One region of the Kitasatospora sp. NPDC023176 genome, then DNA from elsewhere that is predicted to be linked to it. Evidence: riboswitches for the same ligand, from Rfam matches in the RefSeq annotation. Region 1 holds a riboswitch; each other region holds the start of a gene.
The links. A riboswitch is a leader RNA that binds a small molecule or an ion and turns the genes downstream of it on or off. The one in region 1 is predicted to bind cyclic di-AMP.
Positions count from the first base shown of each region.

Region 2: linked by a shared signal. The riboswitch ahead of ACZ3YL_RS28965 (M23 family metallopeptidase) and the one ahead of ACZ3YL_RS21315 (NlpC/P60 family protein) in region 1 are both predicted to bind cyclic di-AMP.
Region 3: linked by a shared signal. The riboswitch ahead of ACZ3YL_RS30550 (M23 family metallopeptidase) and the one ahead of ACZ3YL_RS21315 (NlpC/P60 family protein) in region 1 are both predicted to bind cyclic di-AMP.
Region 4: linked by a shared signal. The riboswitch ahead of ACZ3YL_RS01675 (glycoside hydrolase family 16 protein) and the one ahead of ACZ3YL_RS21315 (NlpC/P60 family protein) in region 1 are both predicted to bind cyclic di-AMP.

Region 1 is NZ_JBVHIP010000015.1:68,650-75,925, forward strand. Features, by position in the region: gene ACZ3YL_RS21300 (hypothetical protein) at 1-147, shown strand, start outside; gene ACZ3YL_RS21305 (NYN domain-containing protein) at 503-1,804, shown strand; gene ACZ3YL_RS21310 (C40 family peptidase) at 2,006-3,040, shown strand; cyclic di-AMP (ydaO/yuaA leader) riboswitch at 3,378-3,532, shown strand; gene ACZ3YL_RS21315 (NlpC/P60 family protein) at 3,543-4,667, shown strand; gene ACZ3YL_RS21320 (C40 family peptidase) at 4,895-5,941, shown strand; gene ACZ3YL_RS21325 (hypothetical protein) at 5,995-7,149, shown strand; gene ACZ3YL_RS21330 (glycosyltransferase 87 family protein) at 7,172-7,276, opposite strand, start outside.
Region 2 is NZ_JBVHIP010000025.1:104,018-111,293, reverse strand. Features, by position in the region: gene purB (adenylosuccinate lyase) at 1-52, shown strand, start outside; gene ACZ3YL_RS28970 (MFS transporter) at 76-1,533, opposite strand; cyclic di-AMP (ydaO/yuaA leader) riboswitch at 1,930-2,113, shown strand; gene ACZ3YL_RS28965 (M23 family metallopeptidase) at 2,116-3,093, shown strand; gene ACZ3YL_RS28960 (APC family permease) at 3,449-4,993, shown strand; gene ACZ3YL_RS28955 (DUF2470 domain-containing protein) at 4,998-5,717, opposite strand; gene ACZ3YL_RS28950 (RidA family protein) at 5,835-6,245, opposite strand; gene ACZ3YL_RS28945 (IclR family transcriptional regulator) at 6,278-7,027, opposite strand; gene ACZ3YL_RS28940 (sugar kinase) at 7,065-7,276, opposite strand, start outside.
Region 3 is NZ_JBVHIP010000028.1:22,390-29,665, forward strand. Features, by position in the region: gene ACZ3YL_RS30525 (GNAT family N-acetyltransferase) at 1-365, opposite strand, end outside; gene ACZ3YL_RS30530 (hypothetical protein) at 402-1,175, opposite strand; gene ACZ3YL_RS30535 (sensor domain-containing protein) at 1,315-2,058, opposite strand; gene ACZ3YL_RS30540 (GNAT family N-acetyltransferase) at 2,207-2,776, opposite strand; gene ACZ3YL_RS30545 (hypothetical protein) at 2,819-3,691, shown strand; gene ACZ3YL_RS30550 (M23 family metallopeptidase) at 3,832-4,665, opposite strand; cyclic di-AMP (ydaO/yuaA leader) riboswitch at 4,678-4,836, opposite strand; gene ACZ3YL_RS30555 (YiaA/YiaB family inner membrane protein) at 5,033-5,323, shown strand; gene ACZ3YL_RS30560 (alpha/beta fold hydrolase) at 5,417-6,241, shown strand; gene ACZ3YL_RS30565 (TetR/AcrR family transcriptional regulator) at 6,314-6,883, shown strand; gene ACZ3YL_RS30570 (PP2C family protein-serine/threonine phosphatase) at 7,204-7,276, shown strand, end outside.
Region 4 is NZ_JBVHIP010000001.1:300,658-307,933, forward strand. Features, by position in the region: gene aceB (malate synthase A) at 1-1,017, opposite strand, end outside; gene ACZ3YL_RS01670 (IclR family transcriptional regulator) at 1,218-2,015, shown strand; gene ACZ3YL_RS01675 (glycoside hydrolase family 16 protein) at 2,182-3,582, opposite strand; cyclic di-AMP (ydaO/yuaA leader) riboswitch at 3,583-3,748, opposite strand; gene ACZ3YL_RS01680 (MoaF-related domain-containing protein) at 4,190-4,606, shown strand; gene ACZ3YL_RS01685 (alpha/beta hydrolase) at 4,680-5,876, opposite strand; gene ACZ3YL_RS01690 (TetR family transcriptional regulator) at 6,156-6,782, opposite strand; gene ACZ3YL_RS01695 (SDR family NAD(P)-dependent oxidoreductase) at 6,920-7,276, shown strand, end outside.

The DNA of each region.
Region 1 (7,276 bases):
GCCGGCGAGTCCAAGGTCGAGGAGACCGAGGTGCACAGCGAGACGATCGAGTCGGTGCGCTGCCGCTGGTGCAACGCGGTGGACCAGGTCGAGCTGGTGGCCCGCCCGGGTGCCGAGGGCGCGGAGGCCCCCGCCGCGCAGGGCTGACCCCTCCGGTGCGGTGGGTGGTGCGCGACGCGGCCGTCCACCGCACGGGACAATACAGACAAGACGCACGGAGCGTGACGACAGGGGCGGCCGCGGCCGTACCCGCTGGATCAGGATCGGAGCCGAGGACGTGGTGGACGCAGCGAGGGAGCCCGGCGAACCGCAGGGGCTTCAGCCCGCTGCGCAGGCACCGGAGCCGGCGGCCGGGACGGTCCCGTCCGAGACCCCTGGCGGGGGCGCCGACGCTTCGGGCACTCCCGCTTCGGGTGCTGCCGCCTCGGATACTCCCGCCTCGGATACTCCCGCCTCGGATACTCCTGCCTCGGGTGCTGCCGCGGAGCGCGCGGCCGAGAAGCTGGACCGGCCGCTGCCCGAGGGCGTGCGCCGGCGGGTGGTCGGGCTGGCCTCGGACGCGCTGGGCGGGCTGCCGCCCGGGGAGCTGCCGCAGAGCCTGCGTCAGTACGCCAAGTTCACCCCCGCGCGGCGGGCCAAGTACGCGGCCACCGCGCTGGCGGCGGCGCTGGAGTCCGAGCCGGCCTTCCGGGTGCGGATAGCGGAGCGGCTGCGGCTGGGCCAGCCGGACCTGGTGAAGGCGTTGGAGTCGGGCAGCGTCCCCGGCGCCGCCGATCCGATGGACGTCGCGGCCGCCGCCTACCTGGTGCGCTCGGCGGGCTGGAGCCGGCTGGTCGCCGAGGCCGGCGAGGAGGCCGAGCGGGCCGGCGCCGAGGACGCGGTGGCGGAGGCCTCCCGGCTGGTGGAGAAGCTGCAGGCCGAACTGGCCGAGGTGCGGGCCGCCGCCCGGGCGGACCTGGACCGCCAGCGCGCGGAGTTCGAGGGCGTCCGGCGGGAGGCCGAGTCGCTGCGCAAGAAGGTGCGGTCGCTGGAGAGCGACACCCGCCGGGCGCAGGCCGAGACCCGGCGGGTGGCCGCGGAACTGGAGGCCGCGAAGGCGCAGGCCGCGGGTGAGCGCAGCGCGGCCGAGAGCGAGGCGCGGCGGTTGCGGCACCGGGTGTCCGAGCTGGAGAGCGCGGCCGAGCAGGGCCGCCGCTCGGCCCGGGAGGGGCGCAGCGTCGAGGACATGCGGCTGCGGCTGCTGCTGGACACCGTGCTGCAGTCGGCGCAGGGCCTGCAGCGCGAGCTGGCGTTGCCGGTCTCCCAGATCCGCCCGGCGGACCTGGTGGAGGCGGTGGTGCCGGGGGCGGCCTCGCCGCACGACGTGGCCCGGCGCGGCCTGGCCGACGACGACCCGGCGCTGCTGGACCAGCTGCTGGCGATCCCCCAGGTGCACCTGGTGGTGGACGGCTACAACGTGACCAAGACCGGGTACCCGACGCTGCCGCTGGAGCAGCAGCGGATCCGGCTGCTGGGCGGGCTGGCGATGCTGGCCCAGCGCACCCAGGCGGAGGTCACCTGTGTGTTCGACGGGCAGGACCTGGACGTCCCGGTCATCATGGCGCCACCGCGCGGGGTGCGGGTACGGTTCAGTCGGACCGGCGAGACCGCGGACGAGTTGATCCGCCGTCTGGTCCGGGCCGAGCCGCAGGGCCGTCCGGTGGTGGTGGTCTCCACCGACCGGGAGGTCGCGGAGGGCGTACGGAAGGCGGGCGCGCGCCCGGTGGCCTCGGTGCTGCTGCTGAACCGGCTGGCCCGGCCCTGATCGGGGGCCCGGGCGGCGTGATGGCAGGTCAGTGCCGTCGCCGTGGGGGTGTGCGGATCCGGTGAAGTCAGCGGGAGAACCGGAGTTCACGCCTTCGGGGGAGTGGCAAAACGGGTAGATCTTCACTAGGGTCTGGCGTCAAACCTATTTTCCGGTATCTCACCCGATCGGGCGAGTCCGTTGGAAGAAGGAGCCGGTCTCTTGGCCTCCCACCGCCGTCCCAGGCAGCCCAGCCGCGCGCGGGTCTCCGTGCTCACCGCTGCCGCTGCGACCGCGGTCGCCCTCTCCGCTCAGGTGGCCGCGCACGCCGCGCCGCAGCCGAACACGACCGACGTCAAGGCGCAGATCGACCAGCTCCAGCAGGACCAGGAGCAGGCGGCGGAGAAGTACAACGGCGCCAAGGAGCGCGCCGACCAGCTCCGCAAGCAGGCCGACCAGCTGCAGGATCAGGTGGCCCGCAGCCAGGACCAGATGAGTCAGCTGCAGACCGGCCTGGCCCAGGTCGCCGGCGAGCAGTACCGCACCGGCGGCATCGACCCGTCCGTCCAGCTGATGCTCTCCTCCGACCCGTCGGGCTACCTGGAGAAGGCGTCGAGCGTCCAGCAGGCCAGCACCAGTCAGACCGAGGCGCTCAAGGGCCTGCTCGACCAGCAGCGCCGGCTGGACCAGGAGAAGGCCGAGGCGGCCGCCGTACTGGCCTCGCTGGACTCCACCACCAAGGACCTGAACCAGGCCAAGGCGGACGTCAACACGAAGCTGAAGGCCGCCCAGGACCTGCTGAACTCGCTCAGCGCCGCCGACCGCGCCGCGCTGCGGGCCCAGCAGCAGCAGGACGACCGCGCCTCGCGCGGCGCCGACCGGGTCGACCTCAGCAACCTGCCGCCGGCCAGCGGCTACGCGGCCGTGGCCGTGGCCAAGGCGATGAGCAAGCAGGGTTCGCCGTACGTCTGGGGCGCCACCGGGTCGAGCACCTTCGACTGCTCGGGCCTGATGGTCTGGGCGTACGGCCAGGCCGGCGTCTCGCTGCCGCGCACCTCGCAGGAGCAGGGCCACATCGGGACCGCGGTGACGCTGGCCACGGCTCAGCCGGGCGACCTGGTGATCTACGGCGGGGACATGCACCACGTCGCGATGTACATCGGCAACGGCATGGTGGTCCACGCGCCGCACACCGGTGACGTGGTGAAGGTGATGAAGGCCGACGCGATGCCGATCAACACCATCCGCCGGATCTGACGGGCCGACACGCCGTCGGGGCCCGTTCCGGCCGTGTGATCCGCGCCACCCTCCGGTCGGAGGGTGGCGCTTCGGCTTGTCCGTTCCGTGGCTGACTCGTGAGACCTGATCAGCTTTGCGTGCGGAACTGATCACCATCAGTCATTTTCACAAAAGAACATGGGTAATCTTCCGTCTTTTTTCTGACAAGGATTTGAACGGATCACGGTTCAGTTACTAGGGTCATGCTCCGAACCACCGCACTGTCGATCACCCAGCCCGGGTGGCGGCGGTGGTTACCGCCGAGTTCGCGAAACAGCGGGGCAGGTCGAAGCGACTGCCCGACAGGGGAGCCCAGTAGTCGGGGGTGCTGCGGAGCGGAGCCGGGGAACCACGTTCCTCCGGGGTGAATCGGCGCCAGGTCGGCCGTAGGTGAGGCCGGTGAGGCGTCGTAGGGCATGCTTCCGGCCCGAACCCGTCAGCTCACCCGGTAGGCGGACGTAGGAAGAAGGAGCCCGCCTTCGTGGCGTCCCATCGTCGTCCCAAGCCCGCCAGTCGCGCTCGTGTCTCGATCCTGACCGGCTTCGCCGCCGCGGCCGTCGCGCTCTCCGCGCAGTCCGGCGCGCACGCCGACCCGCAGCCGACCAAGGACCAGGTCAAGGAGCAGGTCGACCAGCTCAACAACCAGGCCGAGCAGGCGACCGAGAAGTACAACGCCGCCCAGGAGAAGCAGCAGGAGCTGGAGAAGCAGGTCTCCGGCATGCAGGACCAGGTGGCCCGGCAGCAGGCGCAGGTGACCGACCTCCAGGGCGGCCTCGCCGAGATCGCGGGCGAGCAGTACCGCAACGGCGGCATATCCCCGACCGTCCAGCTGATGCTCTCCTCCAGTCCGGACAACTTCCTCAGCCAGGCCGGTGCGCTCAACCAGGCCGGCAGCACCCAGAAGAACCAGCTGAAGCAGCTCCAGGACCAGCAGCGCAAGCTGGACCAGGACCGTACCGAGGCCCAGGGCAAGCTCGCCGAGCTGGAGGCCACCACCACCCAGCTGAAGGCCTCCAAGGACGAGGTCCAGACCAAGCTGAAGGCGGCCCAGGACCTGCTCAACACGCTGACCGAGCAGGAGCGCCAGGCGATCAAGGCGGCCGAGGACAAGGCCGCCGCCGACGCCAAGGCCAAGGCGGACGCCGCCGCGAAGGCCGCCCAGCCCGCCAGCTCGGACCGCGCCTCGCGCGACAGCAGCCGCAGCGACATCGGCGCGGGCGCCGCCTCCGCGCCGGTCAAGATCGCCCCGGGCAGCTCGCACGGCGCGGCCGCGCTGGCCGCCGCCGCCACCAAGGTCGGCAGCCCGTACGTCTGGGGCGCCACCGGCCCCGGCTCCTTCGACTGCTCCGGCCTGATGGTCTGGGCGTTCAACCAGGCCGGCGTGTCGCTGCCGCGCACCTCCCAGGAGCAGGCGGGCGCCGGCACCCGGATCGGCTCGGACATCTCCCAGGCCCAGCCCGGCGACATGCTGATCTTCTACGGCGACGCCCACCACGTCGGCATCTACGCCGGCAACGGCCAGGTGCTGCACGCTCCCAAGCCGGGTGCGTCGGTCCGCTACGAGGCCGTCTCCAACATGCCGCTGGCCTCCATCGTCCGGGTCTGATCCCCGCTCGAAGGTTCACGGGCCCGGTCCTCCGCCACGGGGGGCCGGGCCTGCGGCTTTTCCGGCGGCTCGGCCTGATGTCCGAATAGGGGTCAAATATTCGGGTCCGGAGGGGTTTGGACTCGCTTGCCCGGACTCGCTAACGTCTGCCACCGGACTCCCGCTCGACGGCCGCCCAGCAGGGCGCGGCCGCGGGGCCGCGCCGCAGGAATGGAGCCGCTGCCGACATGCCCGTGCACCGTCGTTCCCAACTGCTCGCCCGTGCGCTGGTACTGACCGCGGCCGCCACCACGGCCCTGGGCGTGGCGACCGCCGGCAGTGCCCAGGCCGCCCCCGGAGCGCCGGACGCGCCCGACCGCAAGGACGTCAAGGCCCAGGTCGAGCAGCTGTACGACGAGGCCGAGCAGGCGTCGGAGAAGTACAACGCCGCCCAGGAGGCGCAGAAGCGGCTCCTCGGCGAGACCACGATCCTGCAGGGCGAGGTCGCCGCCGCCCAGGACCAGCTCAACCAGCTGCGCGGGGACCTCGCCACGGTGGCCGGGGCCGAGTACCGGAGCGGCGGGATGGCCCAGACCGCCCAGCTGATGCTCTCCACCGACCCCGAGGGCTACCTCGCCCGCGCCCGGACCCTCGGCCAGGCCGCCGAACGTCAGCAGGAGACCCTGCACGAGCTGGTCACCCGTCAGCGCGGGCTCGACCAGCGCCGCACCGAGACCGCGGCCAAGCTCGCCGAACTGGACCAGGCCCGCCGCTCGCTGGCCGAGAACAAGCAGCAGATCCAGCAACGGCTGACCAAGGCCCAGAAGCTGCTCAACAGCCTGGGCGTCGCCGAGCGGACCCGGATGGTCGCCCAGGACGCCCGGGACGCCGAACAGCGCGCCACCCGCGGCACCGACCGGCTGGACCTCGGCAGCGCCCCGGCCGCCTCCGAGCGCGGGGCCGCCGCGCTGGCCGCCGCGGTGCGGATGATCGGCTCGCCCTACGTCTACGGATCCACCGGACCCCGTGCCTTCGACTGCTCCGGTCTGATGTACTACAGCTGGCGGCAGGCCGGAGTGACCCTGCCGCGGACCTCGCAGGCCCAGGCGTACGCCGGGCAGCGGATCAACCTCTCCGAAGCACGGCCGGGAGACCTGGTGATCTTCTACCGGGACATGCACCACGTCGGGATGTACGCCGGCGGCGGGGTGATGGTGCACGCGCCGTACCCGGGTGCCAAGGTCCGGTACGAGAGCGTCAACGCGATGCCGGTCTCGGGAGTGGTCCGGCTCTGAGCGCGACGCCCACCGGGCCGGACGGCCCCCACCCGATAGACCCGGCCCGCCGCGTGCTGTCCCGGCGCGGTGCGCTGCTGCTGGCCGCCGGCGGACTGGCCCAGCTGTCGCTGCCGCCGGCCGCCCCGGTGGCGGTGCCCGACGGGCGGGCCGGCGACCTGCGGGGCGAGGTCGCCGGGCTGCTGGCGGCGCGGGCGCGCTCGCTGCCCGTCTGGTCGGGGCTGACGGGGGCCGAGGCGACGTACCGCAACCTGGTGCTGTCGCCGGCCGGCGGACCGGACCGGCTGACCGGCTCCGTCGAACTGGCCGTGCGGATCAGCGGGTACGACGAGTACCCCGTGGTGTACCCGCGCCGGATCGAGCTGGTCCGGGACCCGGGCGGCTGGCGGGTCGATCGGGAGGAGGGCACCGGCGGGCCCCCGGCGCTGTGGGACCTCGGCCCGGCCCGTACCGCCCCGGGCGCCCACTGCCTGGTGCTCGGCCTCGCCGGCGGGCCCGACCCGGCCGGGCTGGTCGCGGTGGGGGACAGCGCCGTGCCGGCCGTCAACGCGGTCTGGGGCAGTGCCTGGCCCGGCCGGCTGCTGCTCGAACTGCCCGCCACCGAGCCGCAGTTCGCCCGGCTGCTGGAAGCCGACCCGGCGGGCTGGACGGGCATGGCGGCGGTCACCGTGGCCGCCCCCGGCGCGCCCTGGCACACCCCGGCGGACCGGGTGGTGATCAACCCCGAGGCGTTCGGGCGGCTCAGCGGCTTCGGCCGGCAGGTGGTCGTCACCCACGAGGCCACCCATGTCGCCACCCGGGCCGACACCCGGGCCTGGACCCCGCTGTGGCTCTCCGAGGGCGTCGCCGACTGGACCGCCTACCGCGAGTCCGGCCGCCGCCCGCAGCAGATCGCTCCCGAGCTGGCCCGGGACGTCGCGGCCGGGAAGCTGCCCACCGCGCTGCCCGCCGACGGGGACTTCGCCGCGGGCGCCACCGGCATCGCCCAGGCCTACGAGCAGTCCTGGCTGGCCTGCGACCTGATCGCCCGCCGGTACGGGACCGGGCGGCTGGTCGACTTCTACCGGGCGGTCGGCGCGGGCGACGGACAGGGCGAGGACCGCGAGCACCGCGTCGACCGGCTGCTGCGCGGCGAACTGGGCGTCGGGCTGGCCGAGTTCACCGGGCTCTGGCTGGCCGAGGTGGAAGCCCTGAAGAGCCAGGGCTGAAGGCCCCCGGGCCGGACAGGGCCTAGCGGCCGGCCGGGTGGTCGATGCCGTCCAGGAGGTCCTGCTCGTACGCGATGCCCGGGCGCACCGGGTAGGCGGAGGCGGGCGGCAGCGCCGGCGGCTCGGC
Region 2 (7,276 bases), on a different contig from region 1:
CGCGGCGGCCTACCCGGAGGCGGCCAAGTACGCGCCCGGCGACATCCTCTGACACGCCGCTGAATTGACGCCGCGTCAGCTCTCGGCCGAGGGCCCCGCCGCCGTTCCGGTGGTGGGGCCCTCGGGCGTCCGGGGGCGGCCCGGGTCGAACGGCGGGGTGGTGGTGGCGCAGGGCCAGTCGCAGTTCGGCTCGGCCACCGGGTGCTCCTCCTCCGGCGCGAGCACGTTGCCCCGGATGGTGGTGAAGGCGATCAGCCCGCCGGTGGCCAGCAGGCCCGCGCAGATCAGCATCGCGGTGTGGAAGGCGGAGTCCACCGAGGACGGCACCCGGTAGGCGTCGCCGCTCAGCCCGGCCAGGGCCGGCAGCGCGGCCACCGCGAGCAGGCCGGCCGCGCGGGCGGCGGCGTTGTTGACGCCGCTGGCGATGCCCGCGTGCCGCACCTCGACGGCGGCCAGCACGGTCGCGGTCAGCGGTGCGACCAGCAGGGTCATCCCCGAGCCCATCACCGCGACGGCGGGCAGCACGTCCACCCAGTAGGAGGAGCCGGGGCCGATGCGCAGCATCAGCAGCACCCCGGCGGCGCACAGCAGCGGGCCGACGGTGAGCGGGAGGCGCGGGCCGATCCGCTTGCCGAGGCGACCGGCGCGCGCGGACAGGGTCAGCATCAGCACCGTGATGGGCACCAGGGCGAAGCCGGAGACCAGCGGGGAGAACCCGGAGACGATCTGAAGCTGCACCACCAGCAGGAAGAACACCCCGCTGAACGCCGCGTAGACGCAGAGGGTGACCAGGTTCACGGCGGTGAACAGCCGGGAGGAGAACAGTCCGAGCGGCAGCATCGGATAGGGCGAGCGCCGCTCGACAGTCACGAAGGCGGCGCCCAGCAGCAGGCCGATCGCGCCGGTGACCCAGACGGCGGGGGACAGGCCCTCCCCGGCGGCGGTGAGCGCGTAGGTGATCGCGCCGAGGGCGAGCGCGGCGAGCAGCGCGCCGGGCACGTCGAAGCGGCCGGTCGCGGACTCGTCCCGGCTCTCCGGGACGTAACGGGAGGTCACCGCGATGACGGCGGCGGCCAGCGGCAGGTTCAGCAGGAAGATCCAGCGCCAGCCGGGGCCGTCCACCAGCCAGCCGCCGAGGAAGGGGCCGACGGCTGCCGACACCCCGCCCAGGCCGGACCACAGGCCCACCGCCGCCGAGCGGTCGTCCGGGTGGAAGACGGCCTGGAGCATGGCGAGCGAGCCCGGGGTGAGCAGCGCCCCGCCGATGCCCTGGACGGCGCGGGCGGCGATCAGCACGTGGATGGTCGGGGCGGCGGCGCAGGCCGCGGACGCGGCGGCGAACCAGACCACGCCGATGAGGAAGACCCGGCGCCGCCCGTAGCGGTCGCCGAGGGCGCCGCCGAGCAGGATCAGGCCCGCCAGGGTGAGCAGATAGGCGTTCAGGGTCCATTGCAGGGAGGCGAGGGAGGCGCCGAGGTCGGCGCCGATCCGGGGGAGGGCGACGTTCACCACGGTGCCGTCGAGCATCGCCATGCTGGAGCCGAGCACCGTTGCCAGGAGAACCCAGCGACCCTGCGCGGTGCCCAGGCGCAGAGTTCCTGCTTGAGAGGTGGCCACCGGCTGATCCTGCGCCCGCCGGGGTGTACGTGACAAGGGTCACCGGGTGGTGTGTCGGCCCGTGGCGGTTCGTGACCGGACGATCGCGCAGGGGTGGCCTGGTCGGCGCAGGGTGCTGGATCAGTGGCACGGGGTGAATGGATTGTGCACGTACGGTGCAGCGGATCATTCGGAGGGTGACCACTGCGCCGGGATTGGTTGCCGATTCAAGAGATCGACATTGCTTCACCTGAACGGATGAGTTTTAGTTCAGCGACCGCCCGGCCAGCCCGGACGGATCCACCGGGTGGAACGCCGAGTCCTGCCGCTGCCCGGTGGCTCGCACCGAACTCTGTACGGCAGGAGCGGGGGACCCACAGGTAAGTCGCCGGACCGGAGTTCGCGCCTCTTCAGGGCGTGGACGACCAGGACCGGCTTGGGGTGAAGCCGCGCATGCGGCCGGGCAACTCCAGCCCGAACCCGACAGCTCACCTCGCAGGCGTCGGAGAGGAAAATTCCATGCCTGCACAGGCTCGTCGTATCGCCCTGCCCCGTGCCGCCCGGATCGGCATCGCCACCGCCGTCACCGGCGCCTCGTTCGTCCTGCCGCTCGTGACCGCGATGGGCGCCCAGGCGGACACCTCCCCGGCTGCTCCGGCCGCCTCGACCGCTTCGGTCGCCTCGGTCGCTTCGCAGGACGCCGCTCCGGCCGCCGGGCACCAGAGCTACCGCGTCATCAGTGGCGACACCCTCTCGAAGATCGCCGACATCAAGGACGTCCAGGGCGGCTGGCACGCGCTGTACGAGCAGAACCGCTCGGTGGTCGGGGCCAACCCGAACCTGATCTTCCCGGGCCAGCAGCTGGCCCTCGTGGGCCACGCGGCTGACGCCGCGAAGCCCGCCGCGCCCGCCGCGCCCGCCGCCCCGGCGAAGCCGGCCGCTGCTCCGGCCACCCAGGACGCCTCCGCCGCCGCGGACACCCAGGTGCAGGTCCAGACCGAGGCCGCCAAGCCGGGCGCCCAGCTGCAGACCCAGGTGCAGACCGCCGCCCCGGCCCAGGCCGTCACCGCCGCCCCGGTCGCCGTCACCACCGGTTTCGTCGCCCCGCTCGCCAACCCGGTGCTGGGCGAGGCCTACGGCGTGGCCGGCTCGATGTGGGCCTCCGGCCACCACACCGGCCAGGACTTCATCGCCTCCACCGGCACCCCGCTGCGCGCCGTCGCCAAGGGTGTCGTGGTGAAGGCCGCCAACGACGGCGCCTACGGCAACGAGGTCGAGATCAAGCTCGCCGACGGCAAGTACGCGCAGTACGCGCACCTGTCCTCGATCGGCGTGAAGGTCGGCCAGAGCGTCACCACCGGCCAGCAGCTGGGCCTCTCCGGTGCGACCGGCAACGTGACCGGCCCGCACCTGCACTTCGAGATCCGCACCGGTCCGGAGTACGGCTCGGACATCGACCCGGTCGCCTACCTGCGGGCGCACGGCGTCGCGCTCTGATCCCTGGTCCCTTCCACGGGACCGTGTGAACCACCGCTGATGCGGGGCGAATCGACCGCCCGGGATGGTCATGTCGGGTGACCGCTCGACCGGGTGATCGCCGCAGCAGTGGACCTGGGCGCGGGACACGCCCACGGCCGGCCCGGCCGCACGGGACAAGCTCTCGTACGGCCGGGCCGGCCACCGCCGTTTCCGGTCCGTGGCGGTGTTCGGGGCCTCGAACGCGCCGTCAACCCGTCGGCTTCGTCGGATCATCAGCCGTACTCCGGGGCGGCCGTCGGCGCGCGATCCTGTCGGTCAGTCAGTGCCCGGCCGGTTCGGCGGGCGGCAGTGTCCGGGTGGACGAGGAGGCCGGATGACCGTCCGGAGCGGGGACGCGGTCGGTTCCGCCGGTGAGCGGGCCGGGCCGGGCGGGGTCGACCGGCTGAAGGCGGACTCGGTCGGCCTGGCGGGCGTGGTGTTCATGGCGGTCGCCACCGCGGCCCCGATCACCGCGATGACCGGGAACCTGCCGATCGTCATCGGGCAGGGCAACGGGGTCGGCGCGCCGGCCGCGTACGTCCTGGCGACCGCGGTGCTCACGGTGTTCTCGGTCGGGTACGTGGCGATGGCCCGGCACATCACGGCGGCCGGGGCGTTCTACGGCTACGTCTCGCACGGGCTCGGCCGGGTGGTCGGGATGGCCTCGGGGATGCTCGCGCTGCTGGCCTACATGATCTTCGAGGCCTCGGTCATCGGCTTCTTCGCGTACTCGCTGCGCGGGCTGGTCCGGTCGCAGCTGGGCGTGGACCTCGGCTGGGGCTGGTACGCGGTGCTCGGGATGACGGCGATCGGGGTGATGGCCTGGTTCGACCTGCATCTGACGGCGAAGGTGCTCGGGGTGGCGCTGGTGCTGGAGCTGGTGGTGCTGGGCGCGGTCTCGCTGGCCGTGCTGGTCTCCGGTGGCGGGCCGGACGGGATCGTCGGCGAGGCCGTGAACCCGTTGAACGGGCTCAGGGGAGCGGGGAGTTCGGGACCGGCGGCGGCCGGGTTGGGACTGTTCTTCGCGTTCTGCTCCTGGGTCGGCTTCGAGTCGACGGCGATGTACGGCGAGGAGTCGCGGGACCCGAAGCGGGTGGTGCCGCGGGCCACCATGGTGTCGGTGATCGGGATCGGGCTGTTCTACGTCTTCGTGTCCTGGATGATCCTGTCCGGCAACGGAGTCGAGCACGCGATCGCGGTGGCGAGCGGGGCGGTGCCGGGCAAGGACGGGAACAGCCTGTTCCTCGATCCGCTCGGCGCACACCTGGGCAGCTGGGCGGTCACGGTGTTCCAATGGCTGGTCGTCACCGGCTCGTTCGCCTGTGCGATGGCCTTCCACCAGTGCGCCGCACGGTACTTGTACGCGATCGGGCGGGAGGGGCTGCTGCACCCGGCGCTCGGCCGGACCCATCCGCGGCACGGTTCGCCGTACGTCGCCTCGGTCGCGCAGTCGGTGATCGCGGCCGGGCTGGTGTTGGCGTTCCTGGCGGCGGGGATGGACCCGTACGTCCATCTGTACACGCTGCTGGCGCTGTTGGGGACGATGGCGATCCTGGTGGTGCAGACGCTGTGCTCCTTCGCGGTGGTGGGGTACTTCCACGTGCAGGGCCGGCACCCGGAGACCGCGCACTGGTGCCGGACGCTGCTCGCGCCGCTGGCCGGCGGGGTGGCGATGGGCGCGGTGGTGGCGCTGCTGGTGGTCAACCGGGGTGCGGCGGCCGGAGCGGCGGCGGGCACCCTGCTGTTCCGGCTGACCCCGTACCTGGTGATCGGGGTGTTCCTGGGCGGGATCGGGACGGCGCTGGTGCTGCGGCGCCGGCGGCCGGAGCTGTACGCGCGGATGGGGCGGATCGTGCTGGAGGACGCGGCGGAGCGGTGAGCGGTCAGCGCCGGCGGGCGGGCAGGTCGTGCTCGGCGGCGGTGAGCAGCTCGTGCATCCGGTGGCCGAAGTCCTCGGTGTCGTCGGCGGGTTGGGGGAAGACCAGGCGGACGTCGCGGTGGCCGTGCGAGTAGTCCAGGCGCAGCACCAGGCCGTGGCGGTCCAGGGCGAGCGGGCGGACGGCCGGCCGGTGGGTGAGCAGGGCCGGGTCGAGCAGGCGGGTGAGCAGGTCGAGGGCGTCGGCGTGGTCGTCGGCCAGGTGGGTGAGCAGGGCGGCCTCGTGCCGGGCCAGCGGGTCGGGGGTGGCGAGGGCGAGCTCGGCGGCGGTGAGCGCGTTGGTGCCGTACGGGGTGGCGAGGACGGCGTGGGCGACGTCGACGCGCAGGTGGACGCCGAGGCCGTCGTCGGTGAGGTGGGCCAGGTGCAGCCGGCCGGCCAGGGTGAGCCGGGCGCGGATCCGGTCGCGGACGGCGACGGGGGAGACATCGGTGACGTCGAGCACGACGGCCAGGCCGTCGGTGGCGCCGGCGGCGGCCGCGGTGAGCGGGGCGTCGAGCGGGACGCGCAGGCGCAGTCGGGAGCCGTGGACGGAGACCGGGGTGTCCAGCTCGTGGTGCTCGCCGAGGGCGCGCACGGTGAGTGAGGAGGTCGCGCTGAGCAGGCTGTGGACCCGGTCGGCGGTGGTGGGCTCGGGCACCTGGGCGTCGCCGGTGGGCAGGCTCATGGACGGACCTCCTGTTAGTTAGGTGAGCCTAACCTAATGTCCGGGTGGGGGTGTGGCAAGTGCGGCGAGGGCCCGGACGCGCGGTGGCGTCCGGGCCTCGGGGGCGTTGGCGGTGGGTCAGGAGACGACGGCCTGGGCGTCGATCTCCACCAGCATCGGCTCCTGCGGCAGTTCGACGAAGACGGTGGTCCGGCAGGGCTTCACGCCGCCCGGCTCGATGTTCTCGTCGATGAACTCGGCGTAGACCTCGTTCATCAGCGGGAAGTCGGCGCGCTTGGTGAGGTAGACGCGGAACATCACCACGTCCTCGATGGTGGCGCCGCCGGCCTCGACGATGGCCTTGACGTTCTCCAGCGTGCGGCGGGTCTGGGCCTTCACATCGCCGTGGTGGAGGTACTCGCCGGTGGCCGGGTCCTGCGGGCCCTGGCCGGAGACCTGCAGGATCGGGCCCTTGCGGACGCCCTGGGAGAACATCCAGGCGGGGGCCGGGGCGCCGTCGGTGCGGATCTCGAACTTGTCGGAGTCCATGGGGTTCCTTACGTGCGGTTGGTGACGGTCCGTCAGGATTGTTCGGGGCGGCCGCAGTCGGCCGAAACGGCGCGGGCGGTGGCGAGCAGCTGCGGCAGGAGGTCCAGCACCTGCTCGTACGGGAGGAGGACGTCCGGGACGGAGATCGACGCGGCGGCGACGACCCGGCCGCTGGCGTCCCGGATCGGGGCGGCCACGCAGTTGATGAAGGCCTCGTGCTCGGCGTGGTCCTGCGCCCAGCCCTGGGCGGCGACCTTCTCCAGCTCGGCGAGCAGCGCCTCGGGGGTGGTGAGGGTGCGTTCGGTGTGCGGGGTGAAGTCGATCCCGGCCACCACCCGGCGGCGTTCCGGCAGCGGGAGGTCGGCCAGCAGCACCTTGGAGACGGCAGCGCTGTGCAGGGCCGCGCGCAGCCCGATCCGGGAGTACATCCTGACCGGGTGACGGGAGTCGAACTTGTCGATGTAGACCACCTCGCCGCCCTCGTACGCCGCCAGGTGCACGGTCTGGCCGGTGGCGGAGTTCAGCTCGGCGAGGTGCGGGGCGGCGATCCGGCGGATGCCGCGCTGCTCCAGGGCGAGGCCGGAGAGGGCGAACAGGCCCGCGCCGAGGTGGTAGCGGTAGGCCGCGTCGCGGTAGACGAACCGTTCCTCCTCCAGACTCTGGAGCAGCCGCAGCACGGTGGTCTTGTGCACGCCGAGGACCTCGGCCAGCTGGTCGAGGGAGCGCTCGCCCTCGCCGAGCTGGGCGAGGATGCGCAGGGCGCGGGTGACGGTCTGGCTCATCGGGCTCGGGCTCCGGTCGGGTGGCTGGGGTTGGCGCTCATTCGGCCCGGGCCGGGGCGGCGGGCAGGGCGGGGGAAGTGGGCAGGGCGGGGGCGGCGGGCAGGGTCGGCGAAGTGGGCAGGGCCGGGGAGGTGATGGCGGCGGCGGTGACCCGGGTGGCGGCCCAGTCAGCGGGCGAGGCGTCGAGCAGGGCGGTCACCACCGGGGCGGGCGGCAGGTCGGCCTGGTCGCCGTGGGCGGTCAGGGCGC
Region 3 (7,276 bases), on a different contig from region 1:
TGCAGGTAGAAGCCCTCGGCGGGCGGGTGCGAGACGACCTTGACCGTGGCGATCCCGGCCGCCCGGGCCCGGGCGAGCATGTCCGTGATCAACGCCCGTCCGATGCCCAGCCCCTGGGCCTCGTCGGCGACGAACATCAGGTCCAGTTCGGCGGGTTCGTGGATCAGCGCGTAGAAGCCGAGCAGCCGGTCGTCGGTGTCGTCCACGGCCATCCGCACCTCGTGGCGCTCGACGTAGTCGGGCTTCACCAGGTAGCCGTCGATCATCGCGAAGTACGCGCCGCGGTAGGCGGTGGAGGCCTGGATCAGTGCGGTGAGCCGGTCGGCGTCGGCCGGCTGGGCGGGCCGGATCGTGGTCTCGCTCATACGGGCGAGTATAGGGGCAGACCCGGCTAGTGACCATTACGGAATGGTCGACGGCGACGGCCGGCGGAGGCGCCGGTCGACGGTCCGCAGGACCAGCACCCGCTGGGTGCGGCCGTCCCCGCGCGGCACCCGGCGGACCTCGCTGGCGATCCGGCGCTCGCCGAGCGCGTACCGCAGTCGGTCGAGGTGGCCGCAGTGGCGGCCCCGGCCGTCGTGCAGCGGCTGGACCCGCACCTCACCGTCCGGGGCCGTCACCCGGACCAGTTCGGCGAGGGCGGCCAACTGGCTCTCCGGACCGAACAGTTCGGGGTAGGCGAAGATCAGGTAGCCGCTCAGGGTGAGGGCGAAGGCGCCGTCCGCGAAGGGCAGCCGGGGCAGCGCCGCGGCCAGGTAGCTCTGCGGATGGGCGGCCGAGTCGGCGGCGAACAGCAGGCGGGCGCGGTCCCAGCTGCGCAGGTAGCGCTCGGGGCGGTGCGGGCGGCACCGGCGGGACGAGGGGTACAGGTGGGGGTGCGTGGCCATCGCGAGGGCCATCGACGCCCGGGCGGCCAACGCCCGGGCCTCGACCTCGGGCGGCGGCAGCGCGTACGCCGGGTCGACGGCGATCACCCGGCAGCCCAGCCCGCGCGCCTCGGCGGCCAGGCCCGCCGCGCCGCCCGGGCAGTCCAGCAGCGGGCCGGGCAGGGCGGCGAGCCGGGCGCGGGTGAGGCCGAACAGGGCGCAGTACTCGTCCAGCGGACGGGAGGTGACCAGGACGTCCGGGTCCGGGACGCACGCCGGGTCCGGGTCCGGGGCGGTGGCGGTGATCACCCGGTCATCCGAACACGGGCCCGCCCCGCCCGCATCCGGAGCACGGACGGGGGCGGGGCGGGGCGGGGCGGGGCGGGGCGGGGCGGGGGTGGAACGAGCACGGGGCGGGGGCGGGGGCGACGCGGGCAGGTGCCGGGGCTCAGCGGCCGAGCAGGCCCTGGGCGGCGGCCCGGTTGACGCCGGTCAGGCCGCGGACCATCTGCGCGGTGAGGAAGATCAGCAGCACCCCGATCGCCGAGAACCCGGCGATCTGCCCGGCACCCTCGACGTAGTAGGCGTGCCGGACGTGGTGGCTGTCGGTGAAGTCGAACAGCTGGTAGCCGCGCCAGGAGGTGTAGCGCGGGAACACCCACTGGTAGAGCGGGTAGAGCGCCATCGCCCAGCCCAGCAGCAGGAACGTCAGCGTCATCACGAAGCTGAACACCGCCCAGGGGAACATCACCAGCTGGTACAGCGCGGCCTTCCAGCCCGGCCCGTCGACCAGCCGCGCGGTGATCGCGCCCCAGCTGCCCGGACGCTCCTGGCGCACCGGCGCCGGACCGGGCACGTCCAGGGCGAGCATCTCGCGCACCCGGGCCCGCTCCGCCCGGCCCAGGCCCCGGGAGACGCTGGTCAGGCCCGCCAGCACCGGCAGGCCGAGGACGGTGACGAAGGTGCCGATGCCGAAGGAGAACAGGGCGATCGCGACGGCGAAACCGACGATCGCGACCGGCAGACCGGTGAGCGCGTAGCCGACCTCCCGGTAGTAGTGGCCGGAGAACGGCGCCCGCCAGAAGCCCGGCGGCCGCTCGGTGCGGCGGGCCCCGGCCGGGCGGACGCCGTCGTCGCCGTGACCGCCCGGGGCATCCCACTCCTGATCCAGCGTGCTTCGGCTGCTGCTCATCTCCCGGATCCCGGCCCCTCGTTCGCGCTCACGTTCGTACCTGCTGACGTGTTCAAGTCTGGCCGGGGCGCGGCTCGGCAAACATCCGGAGGACCGGCGGATCGGGGGTGGGGTTAACCCCCGGCCCCGGCCCGCTACTGCCGGCCCGCTACTGCCGGCCGGACCATTCGTCGGCGAGCAGCGAGTACTGGTACGAGTCGCACCAGACCCCGCCCTTGAGCAGGTCGTGCCGGACCCGCCCCTCCAGCTGGAAGCCGAGCCGGGTGAGCACCTTGGCCGAGGCGGTGTTGTCCACGTCGACCCGGGCGGCCAGCCGGTGCAGGCCGAGCGGACCGAAGGACAACTCGCAGAGCAGTCCGGCGATCTCGCCGGCGTAGCCGAGGCCCCACACCCGGCGGCTCAGCACGTAGCCGAGGTAGGCGGAGCGGTACTTGCCGAGGGTGAGGCTGGCGTGCGCGACCGGCACGGCGTCCTCCGGGTCCTCGGCGTCCTCCCGGCGGACCACGGCGAGCCGGTAGGTGTCCCGCTCCTCGGCCATCGCCTCCTCCAGGTAGAGCTCGATCTGGTCGGCGCAGGTCTCCCGGTCGCGCGGTTCGAACGGCAGGTAGCGGGTGACCTCCGGGTCGCTGTACAGCGCGTGCAGCGCGTCCAGTTCCTCCGGGGTGTGGTGGTACTCGCGGACGGCCAACCTGGGGCCGAGGAGTCGTATCGGGACCATGGCTGCCGACCCTACCCGCGCCCGGCGGCTACCGTTCGGACCATGAACGACGAAGACCTGCGGCTCGCCCCGCGCACCAGGGCCGCCGACCTGCTCGCCTGGACGGCCGGGCAGGACCGGGCGCCGGTGGCCGAGGCGCCGCTGCGCGCGGTGCTGGCGCTGCTGGAGCTGGGCGAGGGCAGGATGCACGACGGCTGGCCCGAACTGACCTCCGACGCGGTGGAGCACCTGCTGTACGAAAGGCTCCACCTCTACGTCCAACCCGATCCGGAACAGGACCCGCTCGCCTACGGCGACGCCGTACGGCTGCTGGTCGACCACCAGCGGGCGGTCAAGCGGCTCAACGCCAAGCGCCAGGAGCGGCTGCACGCCGAGGCCGAGTGGCAGGGCGAGGTCGCGGCCGGACTGCTGCGCCGCGCCGACCTGGTGACCTGGCCCCGGCTCTACGCGGTGCTGCTGCACGCCCACGGGGTGGACGTCACGGACCCGGCGGCCGTCCGGGACTGGCTGGCCGGCTTCGCCGGGCTGAGCGAGGAGGAGCGGCTGGCCGGGTACGAGGCGCTGACGCCGACCGGCTGGCTGGACGAACCGGACGAGCAGGGCTGGGGGCCGGGCCGGGTGCTGTCGGTCGGCATGGCCACCGACGGCGCCCGGCGGCTGCTGGAGCAGGGCCTGATGCGGCGCAGCTACCGCAACCTGGCCGAGCTGAACGCGCTGGGGCGGCCGATGCCCGACGAGCTGGCCGGGGACTTCGAGGACTTCGAGGCGGCCGCCGCCGAGGTGGCGCTCGACCTGCTCGGCGACTGGACCGTGCCCGGGCTGCCACGGCTGTTGGTGGAGGAGTTCCCCGAGCTCGCGCCGGAGCCGGGAACGGCCGAGATCGACGCGTACCTGGCGCAGCTGCCGCCGGAGTGAGGTGCCGGAAGGGCCCCGGGCGGCGCGCCCGGGGCCCTGCTTCACGGTCTTACGGGGTCTCGCGGTCCTCACGAGGTCTCGCGGCCCTTACGGGTCTCGCGGCCCTGCGGTTCCGCGGTCCTTTCGTGCTTTCGCGGTCCTTACGGGGTGAGGCCGCGCTGCTGGAGCCAGGTCTCCGGGTCGACGGGGGCGCCGCCGCCGGGGCGGACCTCCAGGTGCAGGTGCGGGCCGGTGACGTTGCCGGTCGCGCCGACCTTGCCGATCTGCTGGCCGGAGGTCACCGTGCCGGAGCCCTTGATGATCGAGGAGAGGTGGCAGTACCAGATCTCGGTGCCGTCGGGCAGGGTCTCGACGATCCGGTAGCCGTACGAGCCGGACCAGCCAGCCGAGGTGATGGTGCCCTGGCCGACCGCGAACACCGCGGTGCCGGTGTCGGCGGCGAAGTCCAGGCCGGTGTGCAGGTGGGCCCAGTAGCGGGCGCTCTGGCCGTAGTGGGCGGAGAGGCTGTAGTCCTTCACCGGCAGGGTGAGGGCGGCGGCCTTGGCCCGCTCGGCCTCCTCGGCGGCGCGCTTGGCCTCCGCCTCCTTGGCGGCGGCCTTGGCGCCGGCCTCCTGGGCGGCCTGCAGTCGGGCGCCCTCCTCGGCGGCGGTGCGCTGGCTGTCGGCCTGCTGCTGGATGCGGGCGGCGAGCGCGAGGCCGGGGTCGGCGGCCAGGGCGACCGGCGACTCGTCCGGGGCCTCGACGGCGGGCGCGGCGGCCGGGGTCGCGGAGGCGAAGCCGGTGGCTCCCAGGGTGGCGGCGACGGCGGTGACGCCGAGCAGCGGGGAGGCCCCGCGGGTCTGACGCGGCATCCGGTGGCGGTTGGCCTCGGCCTCCGGGGCGAACGCGTCCGGGCCGTCCGGGCCGGGGTGGTCGAGGAGCTGGGTACCGGCTGCGGGGCCGGCCGGGTGTGCCGGGGTGTGCGTCGACGCCACGGAGGCGTGCTCCTTTCCTTCCTTCGCGCCTACCGGGTTAGCTGACGGGTTCGGAGCAGGAAGGTCTCCTACGGCCGGGCCGGGGCCCCGCCGATTCACCCCAAGGAACGTGGTTCCCCGGCTCCCTGGCCTGCCCGGAGGCCGGCCGGCGGGATTAGGCGACGGCGCACGGTGCCGTCTGGGTACGGCATTGACGACCGCGCTGCGTTATCAGACGTTAATCCTAGGACGCCCTGATTCCAAGCCATCCGTCCGGGACGGCAGTGGAACAGGTGATCGGTCGTCAACGAACGACACCTCAGTCGCCTGGCTCATCTGAGTACTCCTACTCATGTGCAACCAGGCCGCCCCGGCACATCCTGGCGCCATGAGCGCACCGATGCAGTCACGGACCACGGCCGCGTACTACGTCCAGGCCGTCCTCTCCTTCGCCATCTCCGGCGTGACCCTCGCCGCCGGGATCGCCTACCTGCCCGTCGGCGGCTGGACCCGGGCCTTCCTCGGGATCGGCCTCCTCTACACCGTCACCTCCTCCTTCACGCTCGCCAAGGTGATCCGGGACCGGCAGGAGTCCTCGGACACCCTCGCCCGGGTGGACCAGGCCCGGCTGGACAAGCTGCTCAGCGAGCACGACCCGTTCAAGATCGAGGGGGCCTGAGCGGGTTCCCGAGCAAGGGCCCTTGACGGCTAAGGCTATTAGCCTTAGCTTTATGGCTATCGGCAGCACCGAGCGAGCCAGCGGAGGCCCACCATGAACGGCACCACCACCCCGAGCACCCAGTACCTCGACGTCCCCGGCGGCCGCCTCGCGTACGACGACACCCGGCAGGGCGACGGCACCCCCGTCGTCCTGCTCCCCGGCATGCTCGACTCCCGCCGCGCCTACCGGCACCTGCACCCGCTGCTCACCGCCGCCGGCCACCGGGTCATCACCATGGACCTGCGCGGCTTCGGCGAATCCTCCATCGTCTGGGACGACTACAGCCCCGCCGCCATCGCCACCGACGTCCTCGCCCTGCTCGACCACCTCGGCATCGAACGGGCCGTCCTGGTCGGCCAGTCCTACACCGGCGCGACGGTCGTCAAGGCCGCCGGGGACGCACCCCAACGGGTCGCCGGAATCGCCCTGATCGACGCCTTCGTCGAACACCGGGCCAACGCCCTCATGCGGGGCGTCATGGTCGTGATGGGCGCCGCCATGGTCCGGTGGCCCGCGGTCTGGGGCTACTACCTGCGCAAGATGGCCTACCCCGGCCCCCGCCCCGCCGACCTCGACGGCTACGTCGACGGACTGGTCGCCGCCCTGCGCAGCCCCGGCCGCAAGACCGCCACCCGCGGCCACGTCACCGGCGACTCCGCGCCGATCGGCTGGACCGCTGCCGTCCGCTGCCCCTCCCTCGTCCTGATGGGCAGCAAGGACCCCGACTTCCCCAAGCCGGAAGCCATCGCCGACCTCCAGGCCGAGAAGCTCGGTGCGCGGAAGATCATGATCGAAGGCTCCGGGCACTACCCGATGGCCGACAACCCCCGGGCCGTGGCCGACGCCCTGCTGCCCTTCCTCGCCGAACTCGCCTGATCCCGCCTGCCCCCTGCCTGATCCCTGCCTGACCCCGCCTGCCCCCGCCCCCCGTACGGAGACCCCGAAGCCATGCCCCGCGTAGGACTGACCCCCGACCAGGTCGTCGACCACGCCCTCGCCCTCATCGACGACCAGGGCACCGAAGCCCTCACGCTCGCCTCCGTCGCCACCCGCGCCGGAGTCGCCACCCCCTCGCTGTACAAGCACGTCAGCGGCGGCCTCGCCGAACTGCGGCGGCTCATCGCCGTCCGGGTCACCGAGGAACTCGCCGACCGGCTCGCGGAAGCCGCCGTCGGCCGCAGCGGGGACGACGCGGTCACCGCCGTCCTGCGCGCCTACCAGGCCTACGCCACCGAACACCCCCACCGCTACAGCGCCCTCCCCCAGGCCCCCCAGCCCGACGACGACCTCACCCGCGCGGCCACCCGGCTCGTCGGCGTCATCGTCGCCGTCCTCCGCGAGTACGGCCTCGACGGCCCCGAGGTGATCCACGCCGCCCGCACCGTCCGCTCCCTCGCCCACGGCTTCGCCTCCCTCTCCATCGGCGGCGCCTTCCAACTCTCCGAAGACCTCACCACCACCCACGACCGCCTCATCACCACCCTCACCACCGGCCTCCGGGCGTGGCCCCAGCAGTAGCCGGAAGCCCGTGCCGCGCACCGGAAGTCGAACCGGCCGACTTCCGGTGCGCGCCGCTGGCGTCGGGCTCCCCTGCGGAGAGGGAGCCCCGCGCTGCTGGACGGCGGGCTCGGGCACGCGCGGGACGTCGGGCCCACCGACTTCTCGTGCTGGGAGGGCAGGGGCGAGGGGCCTGCCGACCGGCCGGCGCGGGGGAGGTCGGGTCCGTCGGCTTCTGGCTGCGGCGGGCAGCGGCCGGGGGCTGGGGGTGGAGGGGCTAGTGTGGCGGGCTGACTGGTGGTCATGACAGGGGACCGCCCACGCCTTGGCGGAGGTCCCAGGTGCCCGCACTGATAGCGAGGGTGCGGCGGTGGTACGGGCGGCTGCTGGACGGGGACGGCCGGGCGGGGCGGG
Region 4 (7,276 bases), on a different contig from region 1:
CAGCAGGCGGGTGTAGGCGGCCATGAACGGCGAGGCCATGGTGACGCTGTTGCGGTCCGGCAGGATGTAGTGCTCGCCGGCGTCGCGGAAGTTCTTGACGATCGAGAACAGGTAGTCCCAGCGCCCGGCGTTGAGGCCGGCCGCGTGGTCGCGCAGCTCGTGGAGGATCTCGTCCATCTCGAAGGCCGCGGTGATGGTCTCGATCAGGACGGTGGCCCGGACGGTTCCGTGCGAGATGCCCAACTCGGCCTGGGCGTGGGTGAACACGTCGTTCCAGAGCCGGGCCTCGAGGTGGCTCTCGGTCTTCGGCAGGTAGAAGTACGGGCCGGAGTTGGGGTCCTCGGCGCCCTTGGCGAGCAGCCGGGCGGCGTTGTGGAAGAAGTACAGGCCGAAGTCGACGAACGCGCCGGCCACCGGGACGCCGTCGACCAGCAGGTGGTTCTCGTCCAGGTGCCAGCCACGCGGGCGGACCACGACGGTGGCGAGTTCGGCGGCGGGCTTGAGGGTGTAGGCCTTGCCGGCCGTGCTGGTGAAGTCGATCCGGCCCTCGAAGGCGTCGATCAGGTTGACCTGGCCGCTGACCACGTTCTCCCAGGTCGGGGAGGTGGCGTCCTCGAAGTCGGCGAGCCAGATCTTCGCCCCGGAGTTGAGCGCGTTGATGACCATCTTGCGGTCGGTGGGGCCGGTGATCTCGACCCGGCGGTCCTGGAGGGCGCGCGGCGCCTCGGCGACCTTCCAGTCGCCGGCCCGGATGTCGGCGGTCTCGGGGAGGAAGTCCAGCGTGCCGGTGCGGGCGATCTCGGCGCGTCGGCTCTTCCGCCTGGCCAGCAGTTCCTGTCGGCGGCCCTCGAAGGCGCGATGGAGGCCCACGACGAAGGCGACCGCCTCCGGGGTGAGCACCTCCTCCGCCCGATGGACGCGCGGACCGGCGACAGTGACGACCGGAGCGGCGGTAGAGGAGGCGATTGGGGGTACCCCCGGCCGGAGGCTGGGGGAGGGCCCCTGATCTGCAGCCATGAGCAGGACACTCCTAAGACGGTTGAGCCTGGCGAAGGGGGCTCCGGTGGGAACGCCCTCGGGAACTTCCTCGATCGTTACCCGCCTGTCGGCGAGTTCGATTCTGTAAGGTGGAGACTAGTTTCCGCGATACAGAATTTCAACGGTTTGTTGAAGAGTCGCCGGGACTCTACTCCTCCCCGACAGCGAAGGGAACGCCGGTGGTTGCGACCCCCGACACAGCATCGACGACAGGCGCCGACCGCGCGAGCGGCGGCGTGCAGTCCGTCGAGCGCGCCTTCCAACTCCTGGAGGCGCTGGCCGACTCGGGCGGCGTGGCCACCCTCAGTGAGCTCTCCACCAGCTCCGGCCTCCCGATGCCGACCATCCACCGACTGGTCCGTACCCTCGTCCAGCAGGGCTATGTCCGCCAGGACACCGCACGCCGCTACACCCTCGGCCCCCGGCTGATCCGGCTCGGCGAGACGGCCGGCCGGCTGCTCGGCAGCTGGGCCCGCCCGTACCTGGCCGAACTCATGGAGGCCACCGGCGAGACCGCCAACCTGGCGGTGCTGGAGGGCGGCGAGGTGGTGTACGTCGGGCAGGTGCAGTCGCGGCGCTCGATGCGGATGTTCACCGAGGTCGGACGGCGGGTGCAGCCGCACTGCACCGGCGTCGGCAAGGCCCTGCTCGCCCAGCTCCCCGAGGACGAGGCGCGCGCGATCCTGGGCCCCAACTCGCTGCCCGCGCACACCGAGTACACCCTCACCGACCCGCAGGAGCTGATGGACCAGCTCGCCGAGGCGCGCGAGCGCGGGTACGTGGTGGACGACCAGGAGCAGGAGATCGGCGTCCGCTGCATCGCCCTCACGGTACCGGGCGCGCCGACGCCCACCGCGCTCTCGGTATCCGGCCCGGAGGCCCGGATCCGGGCGCTGGAGGATCAGACGGGGGCGTCCTCGCTGGTACCGGTGATGCAGGAGATCGCGACCCGGCTGGGGCAGGTCCTGGCGCCCTGACGCCTGATTCTGACGCTACGTCAATTCACCTGCCGCACCTGGGGATCAACGCAAGAACCGGCAGCCGTTCCGACCACGCGCGGTGGTCGAGGCGGCTGCCGGTCCCTGAGAGCGGCTGGTCTTGGGTGGTGCGGGTTCGGCTACCCGGGGCGGGCTACGTGACGGCTCAGCGGTAGACGCGCACGTAGTCGGCGGCGAAGGTGATCGGGGTGTTCCCCTGCGGCGCAGGGTGGTACTTGCCCGCGCCCACCGAGAGGTTGAGGATCAGGTACGCCGAGAAGCCGGCGCCCACGCCCTTGTTGTCCGAGTACACCTTGACGCCGTTGACGTACCAGTCCACCGAGTTGGCGCCGTAGTAGGTGCCGATGGTGACCCACTGGTCCTTGGCGACGGCCTTGGCGTCGGTGTAGTACTCGGGGTTGCTCGGGTTGACGTGGTTGGTCAGCTCCAGCAGGTTCGGGTTGTCGGGGTGGTACTCGAAGGAGTCGATCTCCCCGTTGCCGTTCTTCCAGGTCCACAGGGCGGGCCAGGCGCCGCCCACGGAGGGCATCTTGACCCGGGTCTCGGCGTAGTCGCCGGTCTTGACCTGGAAGCCCTCGGCGGAACCCTCGGTGGTCAGGAAACCGGTGTTCCAGGACTGCTGGCCGTTCTCCAGGGTGGGGCCGCCCGGGGTGGCGGTGAAGGTGGCGACGCCGTTCGCGACGGTGACGTTGTTCTTGTTCAGCCAGTCGAGCTTGTTGTCGTCCGGGTTGTGGTTCCCGTACTTGTACGAGGTGCTCTTGTCGCCGACCCAGCGCTGGCCCCAGTCGATCGGGCCGTTGAACTCGTCGGACCAGGTCAGCGACTTGCCGGCGATCGGGGAGGACGGCGCCGGGGTGCTCGGGCTCGCGGTGGCGCTCGGGCTCGCGGTTGGGCTGGTCGGGCTCGTCGGGCTCGCGGTCGGTGTGGTGGTCGGGCTCGCGGTCGGGCTCGTGGTCGGCGGCGGCGTGGTGGTCGGGCTGGTCGTCGGCGTGGGCGTCGGCGCGGTGGTCGGGCTCGTGGTCGGCGACGGCTTGGCGCTGGGGGTGGCGGTCGGGGCCGGGGTCGGCGTCGACGTGCCGGTGCGGGAGACCACCAGCTGCTGCGAGGGCAGGTTGTGCCAGGCGCCCCCGAGGTCCTGCCAGAAGCCGAACTGGGTGTACGTCCCGGCCGGCAGGGTGCGCGCACCGCTGGTGAAGTCGACCCCGCTCGGGCATATCCGCGCGTTGGTCGCGTTGCCCGGGAAGTCCAGGTTGGTGCCGCGCGCGTCACGGACGCCGACGCCGACGGTCTTGGCGACGAAGCAGGCCGAGGAGTGCAGGCTCAGCGAAGCGGTGGTGGCCTGGCCGGCGACCATGGCGGCCGGAGCGAGCCGGTCCTGGGTGACGGTCGGGGCGGTGGCGGCCTGGGCACCGGCGACGGACGGCAGCCCGAACAGGCCTGCGCCGCTGATCGCCAGCGCCCCGGTGGCGGCGAGGGCGGCGTTGCGGCCGCGGTGGGACGGACGGGCGTGGCGGGGCGCGCGGCGGCGCCGGGCAGGCTGGTGCATGGGGGTCCTCTGCGACGCCTGCGAGGTGAGCTGTCGGATTCGGACTGCAGTTGCCCGGCCGCCTGTGGAGCGGCTTCACCCCTAGCCACGGCCCGCACACTGGTGCGTACGGGCCGGGCGCTGACCTTGGTTCCCCCGCTCCCGTCCGCTGTGGCGCTCGACAGCTCGCCGACGGGTGGACGGGACTCGGCGTCCCGGCGGCGGGGTCCGCGACGGCGGACGACGGTTGCAGGCTAGGCAGGCCGTCCGTGAACGGACAACCTGATCGGGCCGGTTGTCGCACAGCTCACAGTGGTGTCGATCAACGACGCTGCGTGGTGGCCGAGTTGATCAACCACGTCGTCGCGGCCCGGGGCTCAGCCGAGCCAGCCGGCCACCTGGCTCTCGGCCTCCGGCGACCAGGCCGGCTCCAGGTGGTTCAGCCCGGGTAGCAGTCGCTGCCGCCGGTCGGCAGCACCCCGAGCCAGGGCTGCTAGGACCGGCGTGCGGCCGCCGCCCATGTGCCGGTCACACACGGTGAGCGGCGCGGTGGTGGCGGACCGTACCGTGGCGCGGGGCCGCCCGAGTCCGCCCGGTCGGATAAATTGGAGCCCTGGCGTTTTCCACGGTGCACAAGTGCACCGAGCCCGACCCGTACGACCCGTACGACCCGCACGGTCCGTCCCGCGCTCCCGAGAAGAGGTCCCGCCCCACCATGACCGCGTCCCTGCCCGCCTTCGCCGGCCGTACCTACGTCTTCCGGGCCGACAACGGCGCGGCCTTCCGCAACAGCTACTCGGCCGACGGCACTCGGCTGCGCTGGGAGGGCCTCGGCGAGTCGGCCGGCCAGTGGGAGGACGTGCGGCTGCACGTCGCCGAGGTCGCGCCGGAGATCTACTTCATCAGCTGGACGGAGCAGAGCGGGATCACCGTCAGCCATGTGATGGACCTCAATGCGCTGACCGTACGGGCCTTCTGGACCTTCGAGGGCGAGGGCGGCCGGGTCGGCCAGCTGCACACCGGGACGCTGGAGCGGGTGGCCTGACCGGCGCCGGGCCGTAGAACGCGTCGAACCCCCGGGGCCTGGGCTCCGGGGGTTCGACGCGTTCCCGTCGCCGTCAGACGGTCTGGCTCGCCTGGCCCGAGGGGTTCGGCCGGCCGGGCTGGTTCGGCTGGCTGGGCTGGTTCGGCACCTTGAGGTGCTGGGACAGCCACTCCAGCGAGGACGGCAGCAGGGCGCTCCAGGTCTCGAAGTTGTGGCCGCCGTTCTCGAGCATGCTGTACGAGACCTTCATGGGGCTCCGCACCGCGTCGATGAACGCCTCGGTGTCCGGCTTGTAGTTGCCGTCGCCCTTCTTGGTACCGGCCAGCAGGACCGAGATGTCCGGCGGCGGCATGTTCTTCAGCCGCCACATCAGGTTGGCCTCGTTGCGGCGCTGCTTGCTGCCGCCGAAGAGGTCGCCGGTGGTCGGGTCGTCGGCGGCGTCGTAGTAGCCGGACAGGGCGACGGCGGTCGGGAAGACGTCCGGGTGGCGCATGGCCATCTTGACGGCGCAGTAGCCGCCGGTCGAGTTGCCCATGAAGGCCCAGGCGTGCGGATCGGGCGAGACCCGGTAGCTGGCCTGGATCGCCGAGGTGACGTCCTTGGTGAAGTACGTGTCGGACTGGGCGCCGCCCGGGATGTCCTCGCACTCGGTGTCCTGCGGCATGGCGGGCGAGGGCTGCAGCATGACCATGACGGTCGGCTGCATCCGGCCCTCCTGCAGCAGCTTGAGCGCGGCGCCCGGGTAGTTGAAGCGGGTGATCAGGTTCTCGGCGATTCCTGGGAACCCGGTGCTGACGATCACCGCCGGGAACTGCTTCTGCGCGTACTCGGGCTGGAAGTACTGCGGCGGCAGGTAGACGAAACCCTCGGTCGACAGCCGGCTCACCTTGCCGTCGATCCGGACCTTGCGGATCTCGCCGGACTGGCCGGGTTCACGGCCCCTCGCGCCGCCGCCCTTGACCGACGCCTGGCCTATGGTCTCCACCAGCAGGCGGCCGGAGGCGTCCGCCTTGTTGTGTATCACCACCGGGCCGGTGCTGCCGGTGCCCAGCAGGTCGTCCCAACTGCTGTAGAACGCGAAGTAGTTGTTCGCCACCAGGCCGAGCGCCGCGAGCACCGTGAGCTGGGTGGCGAGCAGCGCGCCGATCCGGCCGAACACCGCCTGCCAGCTCTTCCTGGCGAGTCTGGGCCACAGCCAGACCGTGCCGACCATCATCACGACCGCGACCAGCACGGCCAGCGCCAGCACCTTGTGGCTCGTCAGACCCATGTTCCAGTTGCTCCCACACCTCGGACTCCACGCCCCCTCCGCTCAGGGACATCCGAGGAGTTCACCCCGGTTCCCCCACCGGGGCGTGAGGTCCAACCCTAGCGGGAGCTGGGAGGAAGCTGATCGGGGGCTGGGGAAGGCTGAGGACGGGTTTCAGTCGACAGATTTCGAAATCTGTTAGCTGAACTCTGTTATCTGTCGTCTGTCATCTGAAATCTGTCAGCCGTCAGCCGTCAGCCGCCGCCCGTCGTCTGTCGCCTGCCGGCCGCCGACCGCCTGCTACGCCCCGGCCGCCCACTCCCAGAGCCGCAGCCCCGCCGTGAGCTCGCGCATGCAGCGGGCGCCGAGGTCCTGCGGGGAGCCCGGGCCGGTGACCGCCACGTCGGAGGCGGCCCACTGCTCCAGGGCCACCCGGATCGCCGCCGTGGCCGCCGCGGCGGCCAGCCGGATCTCCAGCGGGTCGGCGCCGACCGGGCAGCGCTCGGCCAGGACGGACCGCAGTCGCTCCTCCGATCCCGCGTGCACCCGCTGCCAGGTGCCGTCCAGCCGGGGGTCGCGCAGCAGGCTTCGGGTCCAGTGCATCGCCTCGACGGCCGCATCGTCGGCCGGGGTCAGCGACTCCACCGCGGAGCGCTCCAAGGCCTCGCGCAGCGGGCGGTCCGCCGGACTCTCGGCCAGCAGCTCGACCCAGCGCTGCCCGCCGGCCGCCAGCAGCGGAGCGACGGCGTCCTCCTTGACGGAGAAGTAGCGATAGAAGGTGCGCAGCGAGATGCCCGCGGCGGCGGCGATCTCCTCGGCGGTGGTCGCCTCGGCGCCCTGCTCGGCGAAGAGCGCGGCGGCGGTGCGGGCGATCTCCAGCCGGGTGGCGTCACGGCGGCGCTGGGTCAGGGTCGGGCGTCCGGTCACAAGGGTCAGCGTACGCACCCGGGCTCCATAATGACGCACCACGCCTATATGGCACATCGAGACTTATTGGCACGACGTGCCATAAAGGCGTACCGTGTCTCCTGAGGTCGAGAGACCACGAACGAAGGAGTACCACCATGGAGCGCTTCAGCGGACGGAACGTCCTGATCACCGGCGGCGGCTCTGGCATCGGCCAGGCGACCGTGCACCGGATCCTCGCCGAGGGCGGGAACGTCGTCGCCGTCGACGTCAACGAGGACGGCCTGAAGAAGACCCTGGACCGCGCGACCGCCGACGGCACCGCCGACCGCCTGACCATCCAGGTGCTGGACATCTCGGACGAGTCCGCCGTGGTGACGGGCGTGGCCGAGGCGATCACGGGCCTGGGCGGCCTGGACGTCCTGGTCAACGCGGCCGGCATCCTCCGCTCCTCGCACACCCACGAGACCACCCTGGAGTTCTGGAACAAGCTCCTCGCGGTGAACCTCACCGGC